DNA from 3 places in the Citrobacter sp. U14242 genome. Region 2 is predicted to be linked to each of the others. Evidence: predicted binding sites of a transcription regulator. Region 2 holds the regulator's gene; each other region holds the start of a gene.

Region 1 (4,290 bases), on a different contig from region 2:
CGCCAGCGGGTAAATAAAGGTTGATGTGGATAACGCCCACGAGCAACCAACTCCTGCACGGTAATATCGCCCGGCGTAGTGGCATTTTGCGCCAGCAGACCAATTCTGCGTGCGACCTCTTTACTGGGGTAGTGTTGAATATGTTCACCATCAAGCCAGACTTTGCCGTGCGCGGGTGTCATCAGACGACTCAATGTCCGCAGCAGTGTGGACTTGCCACAACCGTTGGGTCCAATAATGGCAGTGAAGTGACCATCGGGGATCGAGACATTAAGGTTTTCCGCCACGGTAAATTTGCCATAACCCAGCGTTAACTGGTCGCCACGCAAACGGGCTACAGATTCGGTCATTTTTTGCGGGACTCCTGAATTAACAAGACGATAAGGTAAATACCGCCGAGGCTTACGGTGACAACGCCAACCGGAAGCTGATAAGGCATAAATAGCTGCTGAGCGCATAAATCGGCCATCAGCAGTAACAGGGCGCCGCACAGCGCCGACTGCGTTAATCCCCAACGTGCCGTGCCGCTAAGCCGACGCGCGATGTGTGGGGCAACCAGGGCAATAAACGAGATAGGGCCAGCCAGCGCAGTGGCTGCGGCGGTCAGAATCACCGCGACCAGCATCATCATCAGGCGCGAGCGTTCAACGCTGACACCGAGCGCACAGGCGCTGTCATCACCCATTTCCAGTAAACGCAGGCGGCGTACCAACAGCGCGGCGCACCCCAGCATCACGATAATCAGCGGCGCAGAAGGCCAGGTCTTTGCCCAGGTCAGACCGTTGAGCGATCCGGCGTTCCACAGCCCGGCGGTCAGTGCGGTTTCTAAAGACGCCTTCAGCAGCAGCCAGGTGTTGAAGGCCACCAGCATCGCGCGAATGCCGATCCCGATGATGATCAGTCGGAAGGTGTCGATGCCGTTGCGCCAGGCCAGCGCCCAGACCACCAGTGAAGTCAGGATCCCGCCGAGCATGGCCGCCAGCGCGATGGCGGTAAGATGCTGACCAAACAGCACCATTGCCACCAGTACGCCGCTCCAGGCACCGGTATTGAAACCCATCACGTCCGGGCTACCCAGCGGGTTGCGCATCAATGACTGGAATATCGCGCCGCTAACGCCCAGCGCCGCGCCAATCAGCAGCGCCATCAAAACGCGTGGTAAACGCCACTCGGTCACCACCAGCGTAATGTTACGCGGTGCATCGCCGAGCAGGGCGGCTATAATTTGCTGGGTCTCGAGCATAACTGCACCGCTGCGCAGGCTCCACAATCCAACGGCCAGGCAACCGACGACCAGTAGCAGACAACTGATAATCAGGCGACGGGAGAGATGCATCATGCGCCACCTCCGCGCTGTTTGCGGCGTACCAGGAAGATGAGAACCGGCGCACCAATAAACGCGCTGACTACAGAGACGCGCAGCTCGCCGGGCACAATCAGACGACCGATGATATCGGCAATCAGCAGCAGAGAAGGGGTGGCCAGCAGAGTGACGGGCAGCGACCAGCGATGATCTGCGCCCACCAGCCAGCGTGCCATATGCGGCATCATCAGGCCGATAAAGGCGATAGGGCCGACGATGGCGGTCGCACTTCCGCACAGTACGGTAATCACCAACAGGCCGATAAACTGGGTACGCGCCACTTTGCTGCCCAGCGCAGTGGCGGTATCGCTTCCCAGACTGAGGCTATTCAGAGCACGGCTAAGAAACAGCGCGACAGCACCGGCAATCAGGACCGGGATCAGCACGACTTTCAGCGTCTGCAGGCTGCGGATATCCAGTGAACCGGCTTGCCAGAAACGCAACTGGTCGTAGACATCCGGGTTGAGCAGGGCGATGCCGGTGGATAATCCTTCCAGAACAGCACCCAGCGCAACACCGGCCAATGTCAGGCGTACCGGGCTGAGCTGCCCACCGCCCTGACTACCGGTAAAGGCCACAATCAGTGAGGCTGCGAGAGCCCCGGAAAAAGCCATTAGCAGTTGTTCTTGCGGGGAGGAAAAGCCAAACAGCGATGCACCTAAAACAATCGCGAAGCTGGCGCCGGAATTGACGCCAAGAATACCTGGATCGGCCAGCGGGTTACGGGTGAGCGTTTGCATCAGCGCGCCCGCCAGGCCCAGCGCCCCCCCTGCGAGGAGCCCTGCCAGCGTACGTGGAAGTCGCGCGTCCAGCACGATGGTGCAATCGGCGCTTTGACAACTGCCGGTGAGTGCATCAAATACCACGGAGGCGGGCAGCGACTTTGCGCCAATAACCAGACTTAATGCCGTAGTGAGAACAAGTAGTAACAACAGTCCGGGCACGGCGAAGGCGCGTGTCGCGGAAACAGAGCATGACATATCAACTTCCCTGATAATGATAGTAATTATCGTTATCGATCTTATTTGGATATGTTAGCATGTGCAGCCATTGAATGGATAATGAAAAAGTACCTGGTAAGGCTCTGTAATGAATCGACAATCCTGGCTGCTTAATCTCAGCCTGTTAAAGACCCATCCTGCATTTCGCGCTGTTTTCCTCGCCCGTTTTATTTCCATTGTCTCTCTGGGACTATTGGGGGTTGCGGTCCCGGTACAGATCCAGATGATGACCCAGTCGACCTGGCAGGTGGGTTTGTCGGTTACGCTGACCGGGAGCGCCATGTTTATTGGTCTGATGGTTGGCGGTGTACTGGCCGATCGCTATGAGCGCAAAAAGGTGATCCTGCTGGCCCGCGGAACCTGTGGTATCGGTTTTATTGGCCTGTGCCTGAACGCGCTGCTGCCCGAACCGTCGTTGCTGGCTATCTATGTTCTTGGCTTATGGGATGGCTTTTTTGCCTCGCTGGGTGTTACCGCGCTGCTGGCAGCGACACCTGCGCTGGTCGGGCGTGAAAATCTGATGCAGGCCGGGGCGATTACCATGCTGACGGTGCGTCTGGGTTCGGTGATTTCGCCAATGCTTGGTGGGGTGCTGCTGGCGACCGGGGGCGTGGCCTGGAACTACGGCCTGGCTGCGGCGGGTACATTCATTACCTTGCTCCCATTGCTGAGCCTTCCCGCGTTGCCGCCTCCGCCGCAGCCGCGCGAGAATCCGTTGACATCACTGGTGGCGGCGTTCCGTTTTCTGTTCGCCAGCCCGCTGATTGGCGGTATTGCACTGCTTGGCGGCCTGTTGACCATGGCGAGCGCTGTGCGCGTGCTGTATCCGGCACTGGCAATTAACTGGCAGATGTCGAGTGCGCAAATTGGCCTGCTGTATGCGGCCATTCCTCTTGGCGCGGCGGTGGGAGCTTTAACCAGCGGGCAACTGGCACACAGCGTGCGTCCAGGTCTGATTATGCTGGCATCAACCGTGGCCTCTTTCCTGGCTATCGGTCTGTTCGGCTTGATGCCGGTCTGGGAGCTGGGCGTTATGTGTCTGGCGCTGTTCGGCTGGCTGAGCGCGGTCAGTTCTTTGTTGCAATACACCCTGTTACAGACGCAGACGCCGGAAGCGATGCTCGGGCGAATTAACGGTTTGTGGACCGCGCAGAACGTAACCGGTGATGCGATTGGCGCGGCGCTGTTAGGGGGGCTGGGGGTGATGATGACGCCTGCGGCCTCGGCAAGCGTCAGTGGGTTTGGGTTGGTGATTGTCGGTCTGTTGCTGCTGCTGTTGCTGAGCGAGCTTCGTCGTTTCCGACAGATACCTGTGAATGCCTGATAGCGTTGTGCTCTACGGTATGTAAGCCGGATTAGGCATTAGCCGTATCCGGCGAAAGCCATTAAAAGAGCGCTGACAGACGTTGCAGCAGTAGTGTAGCGCTGTAGTAATCCAGACGGAAGGTTTCCGTGCCCAGCGCATAAACGCGTTTGTTTTGTACGGCAGGCAGATGCGCCAGCAGTGGATTAGCGTAAATCGCATCGGCATCTTTGCTGTCGCCTGCAAACAGGAACAGCGCTTCACCGTTCAGACCGGCCGCCAGATTCTCACCACCAAGCTGGATAATATCGTGACGTTTACCCTGGCTCTGGCTGGTATGTAGTCCGGCAGGTAGCGGTGCCAGCGTGAAACCGAGCTGTTCCATCAGCTTGCCTTGCGCGGACTCCGGCGTCCACAGGTTGGCGCTGTGCGCGGCGGCAGTATACACCAGCGCGCTGACCGGCTGAGGCGGCAGGGTGATACGTTGCTTTACCGCGAGCAGTTGCTTATCAAACTCAGCAATACGCGCCGCTGCCTGTTGCTCCTGTCCGGTGATTTCACCTAATTGTGTCAGCAGTGACTGCCAGCTTTTATCGTCGTAATTAATGATAAGCGTAGGGGCT
Region 2 (4,290 bases):
ATGAAATTGAATATCCGAGCGCAATCTGCGCAAAACCCGCACAATAATTCTCCCATCGTCCTGGTTCACGGTCTGTTTGGCAGTCTGGATAACCTGGGCATACTGGCGCGCGATCTGGTCGTTGATCACGATATCATCCAGGTCGATATGCGAAATCATGGCCTCTCTCCCCGCTCACCAGAGATGGATTATCCAGCAATGGCGCAGGATCTGTTGGATACTCTCGATGAGCAACACATCGAAAAAGCGACCTTTATTGGGCACTCCATGGGGGGCAAAGCCGTCATGGCGCTCACTGCTCTCGCACCGGAACGGATCGACCAGCTTGTGGCTATCGATATCGCCCCGGTTGACTATCACGTACGCCGCCACGATGAGATTTTTGCCGCCATTAACGCGGTAACAGATGCCCAGGCCTCCTCGCGCCAGCAGGCCGCGAGCGTCATGCGTCAGCATTTGCAAGAAGAAGGCGTGATCCAGTTTCTGCTGAAGTCTTTTGTCGAGGGCGAGTGGCGCTTTAACGTCCCGGTGTTGTGGGAGCAGTATCCCCATATCGTGGGATGGGAAACCCTACCCGCCTGGGAACACCCGGCGTTGTTTATCCCCGGCGGTAATTCACCTTATGTGACTGAAGCGTATCGCGAGCAATTACTGGCCCAGTTTCCGCTGGCCCGCGCACACGTTATTGCCGGTGCAGGCCATTGGGTACATGCAGAAAAACCAGATGCCGTGCTGCGCGCTATCCGTCGTTATCTGAGTGAGAAGGTTAACTGATTAAAAACTCAGCGTCCGCGCGCGATTACGCGCGTGGGCGTTGGCGCGCCTCCCCTGCTGATGTATTATGGCGCGCTATCCATCCGGGCAGACGCCTGGCTGATTGTTTCCCCGAAGTCACCAAGATCATGGCCAAAGAACAAACGGACCGTACGACATTAGATCTGTTCGCGCAGGAGCGTCGCCCGGGACGACCCAAAACCAATCCGCTTTCGCGTGATGAACAGTTACGTATTAATAAACGTAATCAGCTTAAACGCGACAAAGTTCGTGGACTCAAGCGTGTCGAACTGAAACTGAACGCGGATGCCGTTGACGCTCTGAATGAATTGGCGGAAGCGCGCAGCATGAGTCGCAGTGAACTCATCGAAGAGATGCTGATGAACCAACTCACCGCATTGCGCGGTCAGGCTTAGTCTGAATTTCTGCTCTAAATCATAAATCGTGTAGCACAGAGTGCAGTCCCGCATGTTTGCTGTTTCCGCATGCCGGACTGTTCTGCTATGATTGCCCTTATCCGTGGGCAATGCGCCACCACCATTTCAATAAGTTTCAAGAGGTTATTTTACTCATGGCAATCACTGGCATCTTTTTCGGCAGCGACACCGGTAATACCGAAAATATCGCAAAAATGATTCAAAAGCAGCTTGGTAAAGACGTTGCCGATGTACATGACATTGCAAAAAGCAGCAAAGAAGACCTGGAAGGGTATGACATTCTGCTGCTCGGCATCCCAACCTGGTACTACGGTGAAGCGCAGTGCGACTGGGATGACTTCTTCCCTACTCTCGAAGACATTGATTTTAACGGTAAACTGGTGGCATTGTTCGGCTGTGGCGACCAGGAAGATTACGCAGAATATTTCTGTGATGCGTTAGGCACCATCCGCGACATCATTGAGCCGCGCGGCGCTACCATCGTCGGCCACTGGCCAACGGCGGGTTACCATTTTGAAGCGTCCAAAGGTCTGGCAGATGACGACCACTTTGTGGGTCTGGCTATCGATGAAGATCGCCAGCCGGAACTGACCGCTGAACGCGTAGAAAAATGGGTTAAGCAGATCGCTGAAGAGCTGCACCTCGACGAAATCATCAATGCCTGATTTCGTGCGGCGTAGATATTCATCTGCGCCGCATCAATAGATAAAACCAATCAAAATAATTGCTACAAATTTGTAACTTTTTCGCCTGACCCTGTACAATGGCTGGATGCCAATCGGGTATTGCACAGTGTGTTTGTCGGTGATACCACGTTTTGATTAACAATATTTGCCAGAGACTTGCAGTTTTCATTTGGGCATGGCAGTTCTATAATGATACGCATTATCTCAAGTGCAATTTCTGTCACTTCTGTTAATGAAGTGAACCGTTTAGCTACAGGACAGATTCCGCATGACTGACAACAATACCGCATTAAAGAAGGCTGGCCTGAAAGTAACGCTTCCTCGTTTAAAGATTCTGGAAGTTCTTCAGGAACCGGATAACCATCACGTCAGTGCGGAAGACTTATACAAACGCCTGATCGACATGGGTGAAGAAATTGGTCTGGCGACCGTGTATCGCGTGCTGAACCAATTTGATGATGCCGGAATCGTGACCCGCCATAATTTTGAAGGGGGTAAATCCGTCTTCGAACTGACCCAGCAACATCATCACGATCACCTGATTTGCCTTGACTGCGGCAAAGTGGTCGAGTTCAGCGATGACTCCATCGAAGCGCGTCAACGTGAGATTGCGGCTAAACATGGTATTCGTTTAACTAACCATAGCCTCTATCTGTATGGTCACTGCGCTGAAGGCGATTGCCGCGAAGACGATCATGCGCACGACGCCAAATAATGTGATGCTTTCTGAAAAGCCAACCTTACGGTTGGCTTTTTTCTATCTTGCTACAACGCAAATATCCCCTTTTTACGCATCATCACCTGTAAAAATAGGTCTCGTAGAGGATGTGAGAATTCTGGATTCCATGCGATTCCAATATTCCACATGGCTGGTGAATCACTCAATTCAATCAGTCTCACCCCTACAGGCAGGAAGTTATTAACACTCTCAGGCAAAAACGCGACACCATTGCCCCCAGCAATCAGCGCCAGTAAGGTATGGATATCATCTGCAACCGTTACCGGTGAAGCCTGAATATTCTTTTGCGATAAAAAAATGCGCGACTGTTCCGCCAGACACGGCTCTCGCAGGGGATTAACCTGCAATACTGAATAGCAATTGAGCGCACTGTACACATCCATTTGTCCATCCATGGGCGTAGCCAGCACAATGCGTTCTTGTTTAATGACCCGATACGCAAGTGCGGGGGTTACTGGTAGTCGAAGAAAAGCAATATGGAGTCTTCCATCCAGCAGCATTCCACTCTGAACGCTTGAAGGAATATCTTTCAGCGAAAACCGTACTTGAGGGTAGCTTTCGCAAAAATCCTTAATCCATGTTGGAACCAGGCTAAACGTTGACAAACCAAATCCCACAGCCAGCTCCCCCACAGATCCATGCTGTATGTCATAGGCATAATTCAGGAAGTCGTCATAGCCTTTAAGCAGTTCACAGGCTCTCGAATAGAGCAAGGCCCCCTGCTCAGTGAGTACCGCACCATGACGGCCACGAATAAAAAGATTGAAGCCAAACGTCTGTTCCAACGACTGGATCTGTTTGGTCAACGCAGGTTGCGTTATGCAGAGAACCTCGGCTGCGCTACGATAACTCCCCAGTTCAGCCAAAGTAACGAACGCCTGTAATCGTCTGGTTTCCATTCCATTCTCTCATCTACGCGGGAAAAAACAGCATTATACAGACCTCACTTCTGACGACATTATCCATAAAAAGCCGCAAATGTACGGCAATCAGGTAACTCAATGTTGGAGGAAAAATGTCTGGCGCGAAGCAAAATATTGCCGCTGTTCTTTTTGATATGGACGGCGTATTGATCGATTCGAACAGTGTTATTGAACGAGCCTGGAGTGAAGCAGCTCAAATGTACGGGCGTACAATCAGCACTGCCGATATCGTTAATCATATCCACGGCCAACCTGGACCACACACTCTACGCGCTTTATTCAGTGATTTATCGCTTAGCGATCGTGAAAAAGTGCAGCAATACATTATTGATGCAGAAAATAATGCTGAATATCAACCTATTGCAGGCATTTCAGCACTGATCGCCGCACTGGCTCAGGCAGGTATCACCATCGGAATTGTGACAAGCGGTTGGCGATATAAAATTAACCGCGTTATTGATTTACTTGATGCACACGGCGCGATTTCCGTAATTGTAGAGCGTGATGATGTTGAACGAGGTAAACCCTGGCCAGACCCTTATTTGTTAGCCATACAACGTCTTAAGATCCCCGCAGAGACAGCTCTGGTCTTTGAAGATTCAGCCAGTGGGGTTACATCAGCCGTTCGCGCAGGTACTTTTTGTGTAGGGATTGGCGGTAAGTCACTACTTTCTTATGGTGCAAAATACGCCATTGCTGATTTTAGCGACGTTCATTTTTTTCCGTCTGAC
Region 3 (4,290 bases), on a different contig from region 2:
GTGCGGGAAGATTTTGCGGTGCTGTCTGGTTATGACGAATACTACATTCCTAACCTGCTGGCTGGCGGCGCGGGGATCATCTCGGGCCTCAACAACGTTATGCCTGAGCTGTTTGTCAGCGCACGCGAGGCGTTTAAACAGGGCGATCTGGCGGCGCTGCGTGAGATTCAGGATAAGATTGGCACCTACATGTCCATCTACGCGATCGGCGAGGATTTTGTCACTACCATCAAGACCGTTGTGTCACGGAAGTTTGGCTACTGCACCGGAGTATCACGAAACGCGGGTGGAGAGTTGAACGAGGACGAATGCAGAATAATTGATCAGACATTTGTTCTTTAGTTTTAAGCCCAATGCCCGGTGACGCGAACGCTCACCGGGCATAACCTGGCCGGATAAGCGCAGCGCCATCCGGCTATAGCTCGTTATTTTACTGTGCCGCGAAGATCAATTTCCGCCGCTCTGGCTTTGGCTCTTTTCGACCAGATGGAGGTGATAATCGGTACGAGGATCGAGGTTACAATCACTGAGGTCGCCACCAGGGAGGTGGCCGCAGGTGCCATTGGTTTAAACGCCGGGACCATTTCCGCAATCAGCACCGGAGTGGCGACCGCCGCCCCCGCAGAACTTGACGCCGCAATCCCCGCGGTACCATCCCCACCACCAATCAGTTTATCAGCGATAATCAACGGAATACCGGTAATGATAATCACCGCAACGCCCAGTAAGATCCCCAGTACACCAGTCTGAGCAATCACACTTAAATCAATAGTGTTACCCAATGCGAAGGCAAAGAAAGGGATGAGTGTTTGTACCGCTTTGCTGAAGAATTCCCGCAGCTCAGGGTCCAGATTACCCAGCGCAAAACCAATCAGGAACGGCAATACCGCCCCCACAAATACATGCGGTTCAAACGAAGCAATCCCGGCGGTTCCCAGAATCACCATGGTCATCAGCGGACCAGACTCCAGCGACATCAGGACAAACGCCCCAGCCTCTTCTTTGGTGCCATATTGCTGCATGATCGAGGCATACAGCCCGCCGTTAGTCATATCCATTGCGGCCACCAGCGCCAGCGTGGACAACCCGGCGAAGAACCCCACTTCCACGCCATGTTCAGGAAGAATACGTGATGCAATCGCCGCTACCACCCATGCGACCAGGATCTTGGTTATCACTAACGTGCCGGATTTACGCAGTACGGTTCCGGTAGCGCTCAGTTTAATCGACGCCCCCATGCAAAAGAACCAGACGGCCAGAATCGGCACCGTACCGGTGATCATACCGTTGGTAAATGAGCCGAAGTATTTCCCGGCGCCGGGTGAAAAGGTGTGACATAACGCGCCCAGAAAAAGTGGTACCAACATCATACCGCCTGGGATTTTCTCTATCGTACGTTTGATCTGCATTTCCATCACCTGTAGACATAAAAATGGGGCAATTTTTATGGGCGACTGCATCTTGCTTATGAGATGCGCCCGTCTTGATGAAAAGAAGATAGACATTCAGAGAAACTATAAAAGTGATCCCACTCGCATAATAAAACCTTGTTTCAATTTAAATGGATCATTGTTTTTATATTGATTTTGATCACAAAAAAGCCCCCACAAGCATCGCTTGCAGGGGCATCATTAAAACGTAGAACTTATTTTTTCGCGGCGAAACGCGCTGCAGCTTCGTCCCAGTTCACCACGTCCCAGAACGCTTTGATGTAGTCCGGGCGACGGTTCTGGAATTTCAGGTAGTAAGCGTGTTCCCAGACGTCCAGGCCCACAATTGGGAAGCCGGAAGCGCCAGAGATAGCTTCACCCATCAGCGGGGAATCCTGGTTAGCGGTGGAAACAACAGCCAGTTTGTCACCTTTCAGAACCAGCCACGCCCAGCCGGAACCGAAACGAGTTGCTGCTGCTTTTTCAAATTCAGCTTTGAAATTGTCAACGGAACCGAAGTCACGTTCGATAGCCGCTTTCAGGTCGCCCTGCAGCGTGGTACCGGTTTTCAGACCTTTCCAGAACAGGCTGTGGTTAGCGTGGCCGCCAGCGTTGTTACGCAGAACGGTTTTCTTATCCGCAGGCAGCTGATCCAGTTTGGTGATCAGCTCTTCAGCAGACAGGCTCGCAAATTCAGGCAGGCTTTCCAGCGCAGCATTAGCGTTGTTTACGTAAGCCTGGTGGTGTTTGGTATGGTGGATTTCCATCGTCTGCTTATCGAAGTGCGGTTCAAGGGCATCATAAGCGTACGGCAGGGATGGCAGTGTATAACTCATAATCATCTCCAGTATTGTCGGGCGGCCAGTGTTAACGCCGCGTAAGCAGTTGGGTCATTATAGTTAATTAAATGATATTGAAAATGATTATCAATGCCGTACTTTTTACATGGTTATAGCTTTTAGTTATCAAACAGGCGCCATATGGCAGAATGCCTATGAGAGGGGCGTGTATGCCCAGCCGATTTATCGTGTCATCACTGCTGAGAGGGTAGGAATAACGAATATATCCTTTACATTCCGACAGCATCACGCAGGTTCCGCCAGTAAGAAACATACACCTCATTCAACTCCTGCTGCAGAGTTGACAATATTCACTGGCCACAGGCTACGTGTTAACAGGGATGACCTTCGTTTCAACACACTATTTATGCCCTATATATTTTCCGTTCGCCAGGCCTGTGCTTAAATAGCTAAAACGGTTTAACTATAGTTTAGCTAAGAGGTGTACATGAAAAAGGTCTGGGTACTTGGCGATGCCGTCGTGGATTTATTACCGGATGGAGAGGGTAAATTACTGCAATGCCCAGGAGGGGCACCGGCAAACGTCGCGGTAGGTATCGCAAGGCTTGGCGGGGAAAGTGCGTTCATCGGCAGAGTTGGAGACGATCCCTTTGGCCGATTTATGCAAAAGACATTAGCGGCTGAAAAGGTGGATGTGCAATGGATGCGGCGCGATCCTCTTCATCGCACGTCAACGGTGGTGGTCGACCTCGACGAGCAAGGCGAGCGTTCGTTTACCTTCATGGTACGCCCAAGTGCCGATTTGTTCCTGGAACCTGCCAATATTCCCGCTTTTCAAGTGGGAGAATGGCTCCATGTCTGCTCCATCGCCCTGAGTGCAGAACCCAGCCGTAGCGCGACGTTTCAGGCGATGGATGCGGTAAAACGTGCAGGCGGCTATGTCAGTTTTGACCCTAATATTCGCCTCGATCTCTGGAATGATAACGATACGCTGCGCCAGTGCCTGGAACAGGCGATGAGCAAAGCGGATGTGGTGAAACTCTCCGTCGAGGAACTTCACTTTGTCAGCGGTTATCAGGCCGTAGAAGAAGGGCTGGTGGAGCTAATGCGGCATTGTCCCGCCAGACTGGTCCTGGTCACACAGGGTAAAGACGGGGTGATTGCCTGGCATGACGGAAATGCCGTGCTTTATCCGGCAGCACCTGTGGAGAGTGTTGATACAACCGGTGCGGGGGATGCATTTGTTGCAGGACTGCTCTACGGACTCGCCAACAACGGATTGTCTGCGGCCCAGGAACTCACTTCCATCATCGGTTTAGCACAACGCTGCGGAGCGCTGGCAACCACGGCAAAAGGTGCGATGACCGCGTTACCTTACCATCACGAACTGTAAATCTTCCCTTCACAGGCCGCTCTCTGGCGGCCTGAATTGTCGCCCTGGTCACAATTACTAAATCGGTTTAGCAAAAAACATTGCTCATCTAAAATTCACGGGTTTAGTATCATCAACCTAAACCGGTTTAGCAATTTAGCAACTATAAATAACTTCTTTTTAGGGATGCGACAAAATGTATAAAAAACGCAGAGTTGCCGTGATGATTGGCATGCTGGCCGGTAGTACCTCTGTTTTTGCCCAAACGGATATGACAAGTATCGAGACACGCCTTGCCGCGCTTGAACAACGTCTTCAGGACGCAGAAACCCGTGCCCAGGTTGCAGAAAAACGTGCGACGGTAGCCGAACAAAAAACACAGCAATTGGTGGCTGCCCAACAAAAAGCGCAGACAACAACTCAGGACGTCGTGCAGCGAACCGCCATGCTGGAGAAGAAAGCCGACCAGAGCAGTGGTTTCGAGTTCCACGGTTATGCGCGTTCCGGTCTGCTGATGAACGATGCCGCATCCAGCAGTAAAAGTGGTCCATACCTGACGCCAGCCGGTGAAACAGGGGGCGCAATTGGCCGTCTGGGTAATGAAGCGGACACCTACGTTGAGCTCAATGTTGAGCATAAACAGACGCTGGATAATGGCGCGACGACTCGCTTTAAAGCCATGCTGGCA

Evidence for each region. Region 2 encodes Fur, which represses iron uptake genes when iron is present. Its sites were predicted from a motif close to ATAATAATGAGAACNACTATCAA; they were not measured.
Region 1: a site for Fur is predicted at 2,354-2,376, ahead of fepD (Fe(3+)-siderophore ABC transporter permease). Genes of this name have one in related genera too.
Region 3: a site for Fur is predicted at 2,338-2,360, ahead of sodA (superoxide dismutase [Mn]). Genes of this name have one in related genera too.

Annotation. Positions count from the first base shown of each region.
Region 1 covers NZ_JBKGLW010000003.1:71,759-76,048, reverse strand. The annotation lists gene fepC (iron-enterobactin ABC transporter ATP-binding protein) at 1-350, opposite strand, end outside; gene fepG (iron-enterobactin ABC transporter permease) at 347-1,339, opposite strand; gene fepD (Fe(3+)-siderophore ABC transporter permease) at 1,336-2,343, opposite strand; gene entS (enterobactin transporter EntS) at 2,453-3,688, shown strand; gene fepB (Fe2+-enterobactin ABC transporter substrate-binding protein) at 3,750-4,290, opposite strand, start outside.
Region 2 covers NZ_JBKGLW010000008.1:299,200-303,489, forward strand. The annotation lists gene ybfF (esterase) at 1-774, shown strand; gene ybfE (LexA regulated protein) at 903-1,190, shown strand; gene fldA (flavodoxin FldA) at 1,346-1,876, shown strand; gene ACLJXE_RS15545 (ryhB-regulated fur leader peptide) at 2,087-2,173, shown strand; gene fur (ferric iron uptake transcriptional regulator) at 2,166-2,612, shown strand; gene ACLJXE_RS15555 (LysR family transcriptional regulator) at 2,663-3,535, opposite strand; gene ACLJXE_RS15560 (HAD family hydrolase) at 3,652-4,290, shown strand, end outside.
Region 3 covers NZ_JBKGLW010000014.1:52,374-56,663, reverse strand. The annotation lists gene ACLJXE_RS20840 (dihydrodipicolinate synthase family protein) at 1-342, shown strand, start outside; gene kdgT (2-keto-3-deoxygluconate transporter) at 426-1,409, opposite strand; gene sodA (superoxide dismutase [Mn]) at 1,646-2,266, opposite strand; gene ACLJXE_RS20825 (aminoimidazole riboside kinase) at 2,718-3,623, shown strand; gene ACLJXE_RS20820 (carbohydrate porin) at 3,799-4,290, shown strand, end outside.